Regions from separate parts of the Geobacillus sp. CX412 genome, predicted to be linked through region 1. Evidence: predicted binding sites of a transcription regulator. Region 1 holds the regulator's gene; each other region holds the start of a gene.
What was found. Region 1 encodes Rex, which represses fermentation and respiration genes when NADH is low (regulators of the CRP and FNR family bind a similar motif). Its sites were predicted from a motif close to TTGTGAAATATTTCACAA; they were not measured.

Region 1 (3,283 bases):
GATATGTTTGCAAGTATTGTTCGAGCCATGTTAATGTTTCAAGGTCTAAATGGTTTGTCGGTTCGTCCAAAATAAGCAAATCAGGCTTCATTAAAAGCAGTTTTCCAAGCGCCAGACGAGTTCGTTGTCCGCCGCTTAACGATTGAACGGGAGTCGTCATATAGTCATATTTCGCAAATTGTAAGCCGTGTAAAATCGAACGAATATCCGCTTCGTATTGATAACCGCCTTGTTCTTTATAGCGTTCTTGCAATGCATCATAATCTTTTAATAATTTTTCATAGCGGGAAGAATCGGCGATTAGATCAGGGTCTCCCATTTGCAGCTCCATCTGGCGAAGTTGTTTTTCTATTGTTTTTAGAGGAGCAAATACTGTCATCATTTCTTCCCAAATGGATAAAGAGGAGTGTAGACCGCTATCTTGAGCAAGATATCCGATCGATACTTCTTTTGGTTTGATGATTTCTCCACTATCGTAAGACATCTCACCAGCAATAATTTTTAATAGTGTCGATTTTCCTGCTCCGTTTCTTCCGACGAGCGCAATTCTATCTTTGGATTGTATTTCTAATTTTATATTCGATAAAATAAGGTCAGCACCGAAATATTTTGTTAGTTGATTGACTTGTAAAATAATCATTGTTGTTCACCTCTCGTTTAACAATAATAGTGTAGCGTAATTTGTTTTCTTATCGCAATAAAACAAAACGATAAAAGACAGATGTCTAAAATAGTGTATAGTTTATAAATGGGGGAGATATGTGTGTCATCATTTACGCATTTTAATGAACAAGGCCGTGCAAAAATGGTCGATATTACGGAAAAAGAGGATACCATTCGAGTAGCGGTAGCACAAACGAGCGTGACCGTAAATAAAGAAATTTACGAGAAAATGACAAATCGCATGATTGAAAAAGGGGATGTGCTTGCTGTTGCGCAAGTAGCCGGCATTATGGCCGCAAAAAAAACGTCTGATTTAATTCCAATGTGCCACCCTCTTATGTTAAAAGGTGTCGACATCCAATTTGCATGGCATGTCGAGGAAGAAAAAGCGCTTTACCAATTACTGATCACCGTAACGGTAAAAACAAAAGGAAGTACAGGTGTGGAGATGGAAGCGCTGACGGCTGCTTCTGTTTGTGCACTGACCGTGTATGATATGTGTAAGGCGCTAGACAAAGGGATGGTGATTGGCCCAACCTATTTAGTGGAAAAATCAGGTGGGAAATCAGGCCATTATCAACGAGAAAACAGTAGTGTTGGGGGATTTGCGAATGAACAATGAACAACCAAAAATTCCGCAAGCAACTGCAAAACGTTTGCCACTATATTACCGCTTTTTGAAAAATTTACATGCTTCAGGAAAACAACGAGTTTCTTCTGCGGAATTAAGTGAGGCAGTAAAAGTTGATCCCGCGACCATTCGCCGTGATTTTTCCTATTTCGGTGCGCTTGGCAAAAAAGGATACGGATATAATGTCAATTATTTATTATCTTTTTTTCGCAAGACGCTTGATCAAGATGAAATTACCGAAGTGGCGTTATTTGGAGTCGGGAACTTAGGGACAGCGTTTTTAAATTATAATTTTACAAAAAATAATAATACAAAAATTGTGATGGCATTTGATGTCGATCAAAAGAAAGTAGGAAAAGAAGTTGGCGGTGTGCCAGTATATCATTTGGATGAATTGGAAAATCGCCTTCACGAAGGAATTCCTGTTGCGATTTTGACCGTACCGGCTCCTGCCGCTCAATGGATTACGGACCGTCTCGTTCAAAAAGGGATTAAAGGAATTTTAAACTTTACACCCGCTCGATTGAACGTACCGAAACATATTCGTGTCCATCATATTGATTTAGCGGTTGAATTGCAATCATTAGTCTATTTCTTAAAAAATTATCCGGCCGATAAAGGAGAGAATGAAAAGTGAAATATTTGTTAATTGTGCTTGTTATTTTATTATTGTTTGGAACGAAAAAACTTCCGGAGCTGGGCAAATCGCTCGGTCAATCGCTGCGGGAATTTAAGGATGCCACTAAAGGATTAACAGACGAGGATGAAAAAAAGCCAGACCAATTATGATTTGTTAGGATGATTGAAGTATGGACGATAAAGAAATGTCGGTGTACGAACACCTGGGAGAATTACGAAAGCGACTTATTATTGTTCTTGCGTTTTTTGTCATTGCCCTTATTGCTAGTTTCTTTTTCGTGGAGCCCGTCATTTTATATTTGCAGCGAACGGACGAAGCGAAGGAATTAACGATGAACGCCTTTCGTTTAACAGATCCAATAAAAATTTATGTTCAATTTGCGTTTGTTCTTGCGTTTGTTCTTACCGCGCCAGTTCTGCTTTATCAAATTTGGGCGTTTGTCAGTCCTGGGCTGTATGAAAAGGAACGAAGAGTCACGTTAAGCTACATTCCGATTTCGATCTTTCTCTTTTTAGCTGGCATTAGTTTTGCGTATTTCATCTTATTTCCTTTCGTCGTTCGTTTTATGCAAAATTTAGCGTCCCGTCTCGGCATTCATCAGGTGATAGGGATTAATGAATACTTTGAATTTTTGCTTCACCTGATCTTGCCATTTGGAATTGTATTTCAGCTTCCGGTAGTTGTAATGTTTTTAACAAGGCTTGGCTTGATTACACCGATGTTGTTAGTAAAAGTGCGCAAATATGCATATTTAGTTTTATTGATTTTGGCGGCAATCATTACTCCGCCGGATGTGCTGTCACAAATCATTGTTATGATTCCTCTTTCGGTTTTATACGAAATTAGCATTTGGATTTCGAAAATAGCTTATCGCAAAGCGCTATTGGCGCAGACGGAACAAGAAAACCTCCCGTGAATGCGGCGGGAGGTTCATTTTTTAAAGTAAAGTACTAACAGACGTATCGCAGTTCCAAAATCAAGCGTAGCTATTATCGCAAGAACGATCGTGAAAAAATTCCAAATGGTTTCATCCGCACTTTGAATCGACAAGTAAGTGAATAAGATGCCCATAAGAAAATAGAAAAAAGCGAATTGTAATGGTGACCTTTTCATCGTACTAAAAGCCTCCAATAATGAGTTGTATCTGTTCTGTTTGCCGCATCATTTTTTCTATCTCATCCGCAAATATCGTTTGTATTAATACGACGAACGTATTCATAGTGACGTGGGCAAAAATCGGAACGAAAATACGCTTTGTTTTCGCGTAAAGAAACGCGAAGGTAAATCCCATTGTCGCATACAGCAGCAGGTGTTCGAACTCCATATGGACAACCGCAAATAAAAGAGAA
Region 2 (3,283 bases), 1.4 Mb from region 1:
AACATATGCGAACAATATCGATGAAATCCGAAAACAGCTCGCAGCCATTGAAAGTCCTTATACCGCTATTTTCGACGCTATTTTCCTGGCGTTCGAAGAACTTGGTGTGAAGCCAATCCCGAAAGGAAGTGTGTGATATGTTGAAACAATTTCTTTGGGTCATTTTGCCTTACGTTGTCCTAACGATTTTTATCGGCGGCCATATTTGGCGTTATCAATACGATCAGTTTGGCTGGACGTCCAAATCAAGCGAAGTATTGGAAAAAAAGCAGTTGCGTCTCGGCAGCCTTCTTTTCCATTGGGGAATTTTATTCGTTTTTATCGGACATGTCATGGGAATTCTGATTCCTGAAGCCGTTTACGAAACGATGGGCATTTCGGAAGAAGCATACCACCTCATTGCCCTTGCTGGTGGTATTCCGGCAGGATTGGCTGCTCTGATCGGACTAATCATTCTGACCCGCCGCCGCATAGCGGTAAAGCGCGTTAGAGTAACAAGCAGCCGTGGGGATTGGATCGCTCTCTTTTTCCTCGCGATTGTCATCTTAACCGGACTTTTTTCTACGCTGCTTAATATCGATTCCAACGGCTTTGACTATCGAACAACAATCGGTCCATGGTTCCGCGGCGTCCTAATGTTCCGGCCAAACCCAGCTTATATGGAACAGGTGCCAATCTGGTTTCAAATTCATATTATCGCAGCATTAGGCATTTTTGCCGTTTGGCCATTTACAAGATTGGTGCACGTGTTTAGCTTGCCGCTCCGTTATCTTAGACGAAACTATGTCGTTTATCGTAAACGCATGCCTAAGCAAGCGGAGCAACTAAACAACATTCATTAATATAATATGCTCAAATCCCCCTTTCATATATATGGAAAAACGGGATACCCCTATATGGGGCATCCCGTTTTTCTTATATTTGGCTTATTTTTTCAGCCAATTCTTCTTTTTCTTTATCAGATAGCATGCGTTCGGCCATCGGAAATAGCACGTTTTCTTCTTTCATAAAGTGTTCCGACAAAATATGATATGCTTGGATAACCATATCGGCAAGCTCCATGGCGCTTTCCCGATCGGTCGTTTCTGGAAGCTCCGCTGTTTTTGTTAAAAAAGATGCGATTCGTTGTTTCGCTTGTTCGTGTTCATACTCCATGACCGCAATCGGACCGGATGTTCTTCCGATATATCGAGCCATCATTGGAAACAACACACCTTCTTCCCGCTCTGAGTGCGGATCTAACTCATAAATAAATGCTAGAACATTTTTCCGTAATGCAAGCAAGCGTTCTTTCCAATCTTGCACTTCATCATGGTTGCCAATAGTCTGTGCCAGTTCAAAAAAATCATGCATTTGCTCACGCAACGGCCCATGCTCCTGCTTTAAACGCTCTAAACCTGAACATAGCTCCACTTCTTCGTGCCCGCCCATATGACAAAATGAATGCATTATCTATTCCTCCTATTGTTTCTTTGTCATGATTGTACCTTGTTTTTCGCAAACACGTTGTGAGCGATATCACACCCCAAGATAAAGAAACAATCACACAAGAAAACCTCCTGCGTGATTGTTCCGCATTTTTTATAAATACGGATGTTCATGCTTTGCTTTTAGTATGCGCCATCTTCGCTCAACTTCTTCTTCCAGTTCCATCAAAAGATCGCGGTTTTCTTCTTTTAATAAATGTTTCGCTTTTCCCATATATTTTAGCCATTCGCTCAACGGAATGCGCCGATTTTTTTCTTCCGGATCATACGTAATAGTTGTTTTTCCACGCTCTACTTCATATAGCGGGAAGAAACAAGAATCTACCGCCGCTTTCAAAATTTGTTCTCCATATCGTTCTTCCGATTTCCAGTTTAGCGGGCATGTAATAAGCAGCTTGCCGTATACCGTTCCTTCATGCTGGGCATACCATTGCGCTTTCGCCGCTTTTTTCACTAAATCTTGCGGAAGCGCTTCTGCTCCCGTAAACACATAAGGGATGTTCGTTGCCGCCATAATTTGCGGCGTGTCTTTATGATGAAACGCCTTTCCGCGCTGCGTTTTTCCAACTCCCGTCGTGCTTGTCATATGTCCCATCGGTGTTGAATAGGACATTTGGGAGCCGGTGTTCATATATCCTTCATTATCATACTCGATAATAATTAATTTGTGGTTGCGCAGGGCAGTTCCGATGGCGGATCCCATTCCGATGTCCATGCCGCCGTCGCCTGTGACCATCACAAATGTCACATCATCGGAAACATTGAGTTCTCCGCGGCGTTTCATTTCGAAAAATGCTTCCACCATTCCTGACAAGGTTGCCGCCCCGTTTTGGAATAAGTTATGGACCATCGTTTGTTTATGCGAGCTATATGGATAAGCAGTCGTTACAACGTAAGCGCACCCAGTCTGGAATAAGACGACAACATCGCCTTCAATTCCTTTAAAAAATAGCTCTAACCCTGGGAAAATTCCACATCCTGGACAAGCGCCATGCCCCGGAGCAAGCCGTTTCGGTTTCGCCGTTAATGCGCGAAGTGGAGGGATTTTTACTTTTAGCCGCTTCGTTTCTTCATCTTGAGTAACTTGAATTAATCCCGTTTTAAACGAATCTCCATGCATTGGCTCGATTACTGGCTTTTGCCGCTTTTCAGGGCGGCCCGGCACATGTCCAAAATAATCAAACGGCTTTTCTGCGTATCCTTTTTCCATTGCCTCGATCGCCATTTGGAAAAACGCTTCCGCATCTTCCGCATAAAAATCTTTCCCACCAACGCCAAACACGCGGCTTAACACGATCGTTTTATTTTCTTTATCCTCTTTTAAAGCTGATTTCACTTCATGTGTCATGTTCGGCCCATGTGCTCCGTACGAATCCGCCCGTTCTCCGATAAGAAGTGCTTTAACATGTTTTAATGCTTTGCGAATTTCTTCGACTGGAAATGGACGAATAATATTCGGGCTGATGACTCCCGCTTTAATGCCTTTTGCCCGCAACTTGTCAACGACATCTTTTGCCGTTTCTGCCGCTGAGTTTAGTAAAAATAGCGCTACTTCCGCGTCTTCCATTTTATATAAATCGAGTACCGGATATTCGCGGCCTGATAACACAGCATACTCGCGCGCTACTTGCTTGAACACCTCTCCTGCACGGTATAAAGCTTCTGATTGCTGATAGTTATTATTGATTAAATCATCCCCGTTCATATGAGCTCCGATGGTAATCGGCTTTTTCGGGTCGGACGCATTTGGGAAATTCGTTGGTCGCTCACCAATAAAGGATTGTACGACGCTTCGG
Region 3 (3,283 bases), 1.5 Mb from region 1:
CCCACTTCGGTCATGATCCATCCGAAAGTGTTTGCCAAAAACGGAAATGAAATAGCAGGAACTAGGATTTTCAAGAACATACTGCTTTGCTCAATTCGTCCCTTTTTCCACAGATACAGACCAATCATCGATAACAATATCATCGCTGTACCAAGGCCAACCATTAAACGGAAGCTCCAATACGTCGTCTTGACTGGAGGAATATAATTTGTACCTTCACCAACGATTGGATCGTATTTTTCCGCATATTCAGCTTGGAGAGTTTTCATTCCTTTTAAGCTGCCTTCAAATTTAGAATAAGATAAATAGCTTAATGCATAAGGAATGTTTAGTTCAAACTTATTTTCTTGTTTTTCTGTATCAATCAAGGCAAATACTGACCATGGCGCAGGATCAGGCGTATCTTCCCAAATCCCCTCTGCAGCTGCCATCTTCATTGGCTGTGTTTTTACAAGATATTGCGCTTGGGCATGTCCGGTGAAAGCAGTCCCCAAACTGCCGATGAAACCAATGATTAAGGCGATATTCATGGATTTTTTGTAAAAATCAACATGTTTCTTTTTTAATAGATTATAGGCACTTACACCAGCAATGAAGAATGCTCCAGTACACAATGCACCTGTGATGACATGAGGAAACTCCACCCATAATTGTCCATTCGTTATAAGCGCAAGAAAATCAACCATTTCCGCCCTGCCATTTCTAATTTCATAACCAACAGGCACTTGCATGAAGGAGTTTGCCGTTAAAATCCAAAAACCGGAAAGCATAGACCCAATAGATACAAGCCAAATGCTTGCCAAGTGCACTTTTTTAGGCAAACGATCCCATCCAAAAATCCAAAGGCCAATAAAGGTAGATTCCATAAAGAAGGCAAGCAATGCTTCAATGGCTAGGGGGGCCCCGAAGACGTCACCGACAAATCTAGAATAATCCGACCAGTTCATCCCAAATTGGAATTCCTGAATAATTCCTGTTACAACCCCTACGGCAAAATTAATCAGGAACAAATGTCCCCAAAATTTCGCCATTTTTTTATAAATCTCATTTTTCTTCACTACGTATAATGTTTGCATCAAAGCGATAATAAATGCTAGACCAATGGTAAGCGGCACGAAGAAAAAGTGGTAGATTGTAGTCAAAGCAAATTGTATCCTTGCCAACATTACTGGATCCATCGTAGTTCCTCCTTTAAGTTAAGTATTTCCTCGGAATTGGCCTGAGGCGATGTTATGTTCATAATTTCACATAACTAACTATATGTTCAAAACTTCACATAACTAGCACTTACCCCATCGCATTCCTCCCTTAAGAATTCATTAGAGCATGATCTGAGGTGATATCATGTTCATAAATTCACAAAATTAAACATTATTAACATGAGTAACATAAAAACTGTACAAAAAACTGGCTACTTTCCGAAGTGACAAAAACAAATCTATTGAACGAGAAACTTACCAATACTATAACAAAAAAACGATCATAAATTCTTTGACAGTTTGACAAATGTGTTACAAAATTACGACGAAATTCGTAAAAGATCTTATACATATATTAAAAATCGCTATAAAAAGCAGAAGTTGGCATCATTGATGGAACAGTTATCCATAAATAGATGATTGACAGGGGGCAAGTACATAATCACATTTGAAAGCGAAACATATAGTACTGGTACCAAAAGAAAAAAGAAGGAAATATCCTTTTAAAATCTTCCCGATCTAAAAATCGAATATAAAAGCCAGCAAAACATTAAGGTAGCGACGCAAAAGCCAATCTCGATCGCCGGAATTTTCCACAATAATGTCGATTGTCTTCCCATCGACGAGCCGATAATAATGCCAACCATAATGATGCTGAAGGAAAGCAAAACAATGCTAAACGATAAACGATTACTGATTTGGTCTAATTTTCTCAATAGAAAATCCAGGTCAGGGATGCCGATCTCCAGGCGTACTTTCCCTTGATTCATCAGTCTCGTTAATTCTTTTATATTTTTCGGCAAATCCACAAGCAGTTCCCCATAATCGGAAAAGCGTTTCCATGCCATTTCTGCTACGTTTTTCGGCCGCATCCGCTCCTTTAGCAGCTGGCGGCCAAACGGTTCGGCAAAGTCGATAATACTAAAGTCGGGATCCAATTTTTCCACGATCCCTTCCACCGTCAATAGCGCCTTCCCTAACAACGTTAAATCGCTTGGGATGCGGATCGAGTGGCGAAATGCAACATGAAGCAAATCCTGAACCGCCTCGCCGAGACTGACTTTGCTCAACGGAATATGATAATATTTTTCTCTCAATTGCTCGATATCTTCACGCAGCTGGCTTACATTTACCTCATCCGGCACCAAGCCCATATCTCCGATCGTTTTCATGACTCCATCGGTGCTTTGGCGCATCAAAGCGATAATTAAGGAAGATAAATGATATTTCATTTCTGGAGTGATTCTCCCTACCATGCCGAAATCAATGAACGCAATCACGTCTCCCGACAAAGCTAACACATTTCCCGGATGGGGATCTCCATGAAAAAAGCCTTCCATAAAAATTTGCTGGAACATTCCCTTCGCCAGCCGCTCCGCTAGAATTTTTAAGTTATAGCCGTGTTGTTTCAGCCGCTCAAGTTCCCCGAGTTTGATACCTTCTACATATTCCATCGTCAGTACTTTTTTTGTTGAATAGTCCCAAAACACTTTTGGCACATAAATAGTTGGATCGCTTTGAAACTGTTTGGAAAATTTCTCGGCATTGCGCGCCTCTATGGTGTAATCGAGCTCTAGACGAAGCGATTTCGATAGCTCGTCCAATATATCACGTATCTGATATTGCTCCGCCCACTCCAAGCGGCGTTCCGCAAGAGCGGTCAAATCTTGAAGAATTTCCAAATCTGTTTCTATGACCGATGCGATATGCGGCCGCTGAATTTTCACCGCTACCCTTTCACCGGAATGAAGGACCGCTCGATGAACTTGCCCGATCGAGGCAGCGGCAAGCGGAACTTCCTCAAAAGAACGAAAAATATGGTCCAGCTCTTCCCCCAACTCCTCCTCGATAATGCGGCGAACATCGGCAAACGAAAAAGGCGGGACTTGATCTTGCAATTTTTCCAGTTCACGAATAATGTGTTCTGGAATTAAATCGGGGCGCGTGCTAGCCAGCTGACCTAATTTCACGAAGGTCGGGCCTAGTTCCTCGAGCACAAGGCGGATGCGCTCGCCAATCGTTTTTTCATCCTTCTTTTTGCCTACACGCAGCCGTTGCGGAAGGGAAAGAAACTGGGAAAAGCC

Region 2: NXM86_RS09860 (hemerythrin domain-containing protein) is a predicted target of Rex. The motif match lies at 1,507-1,524, and genes of this name have one in related genera.
Region 3: NXM86_RS09430 (cytochrome ubiquinol oxidase subunit I) is a predicted target of Rex. The motif match lies at 1,261-1,278, and genes of this name have one in related genera.

Annotation. Positions count from the first base shown of each region.
Region 1 covers NZ_CP103461.1:3,221,592-3,224,874, reverse strand. Annotated here, with positions in the region: gene NXM86_RS16745 (ABC-F family ATP-binding cassette domain-containing protein) at 1-640, opposite strand, end outside; gene moaC (cyclic pyranopterin monophosphate synthase MoaC) at 764-1,285, shown strand; gene NXM86_RS16735 (redox-sensing transcriptional repressor Rex) at 1,275-1,931, shown strand; gene NXM86_RS16730 (twin-arginine translocase TatA/TatE family subunit) at 1,928-2,083, shown strand; gene tatC (twin-arginine translocase subunit TatC) at 2,104-2,850, shown strand; gene NXM86_RS16720 (YdiK family protein) at 2,865-3,005, opposite strand; gene NXM86_RS16715 (CPBP family intramembrane glutamic endopeptidase) at 3,052-3,283, opposite strand, start outside.
Region 2 covers NZ_CP103461.1:1,849,258-1,852,540, forward strand. Annotated here, with positions in the region: gene narJ (nitrate reductase molybdenum cofactor assembly chaperone) at 1-136, shown strand, start outside; gene narI (respiratory nitrate reductase subunit gamma) at 138-842, shown strand; gene NXM86_RS09860 (hemerythrin domain-containing protein) at 916-1,449, opposite strand; gene NXM86_RS09865 (thiamine pyrophosphate-dependent enzyme) at 1,582-3,283, opposite strand, start outside.
Region 3 covers NZ_CP103461.1:1,763,991-1,767,273, forward strand. Annotated here, with positions in the region: gene NXM86_RS09430 (cytochrome ubiquinol oxidase subunit I) at 1-1,178, opposite strand, end outside; gene NXM86_RS09435 (ABC1 kinase family protein) at 1,703-3,283, opposite strand, start outside.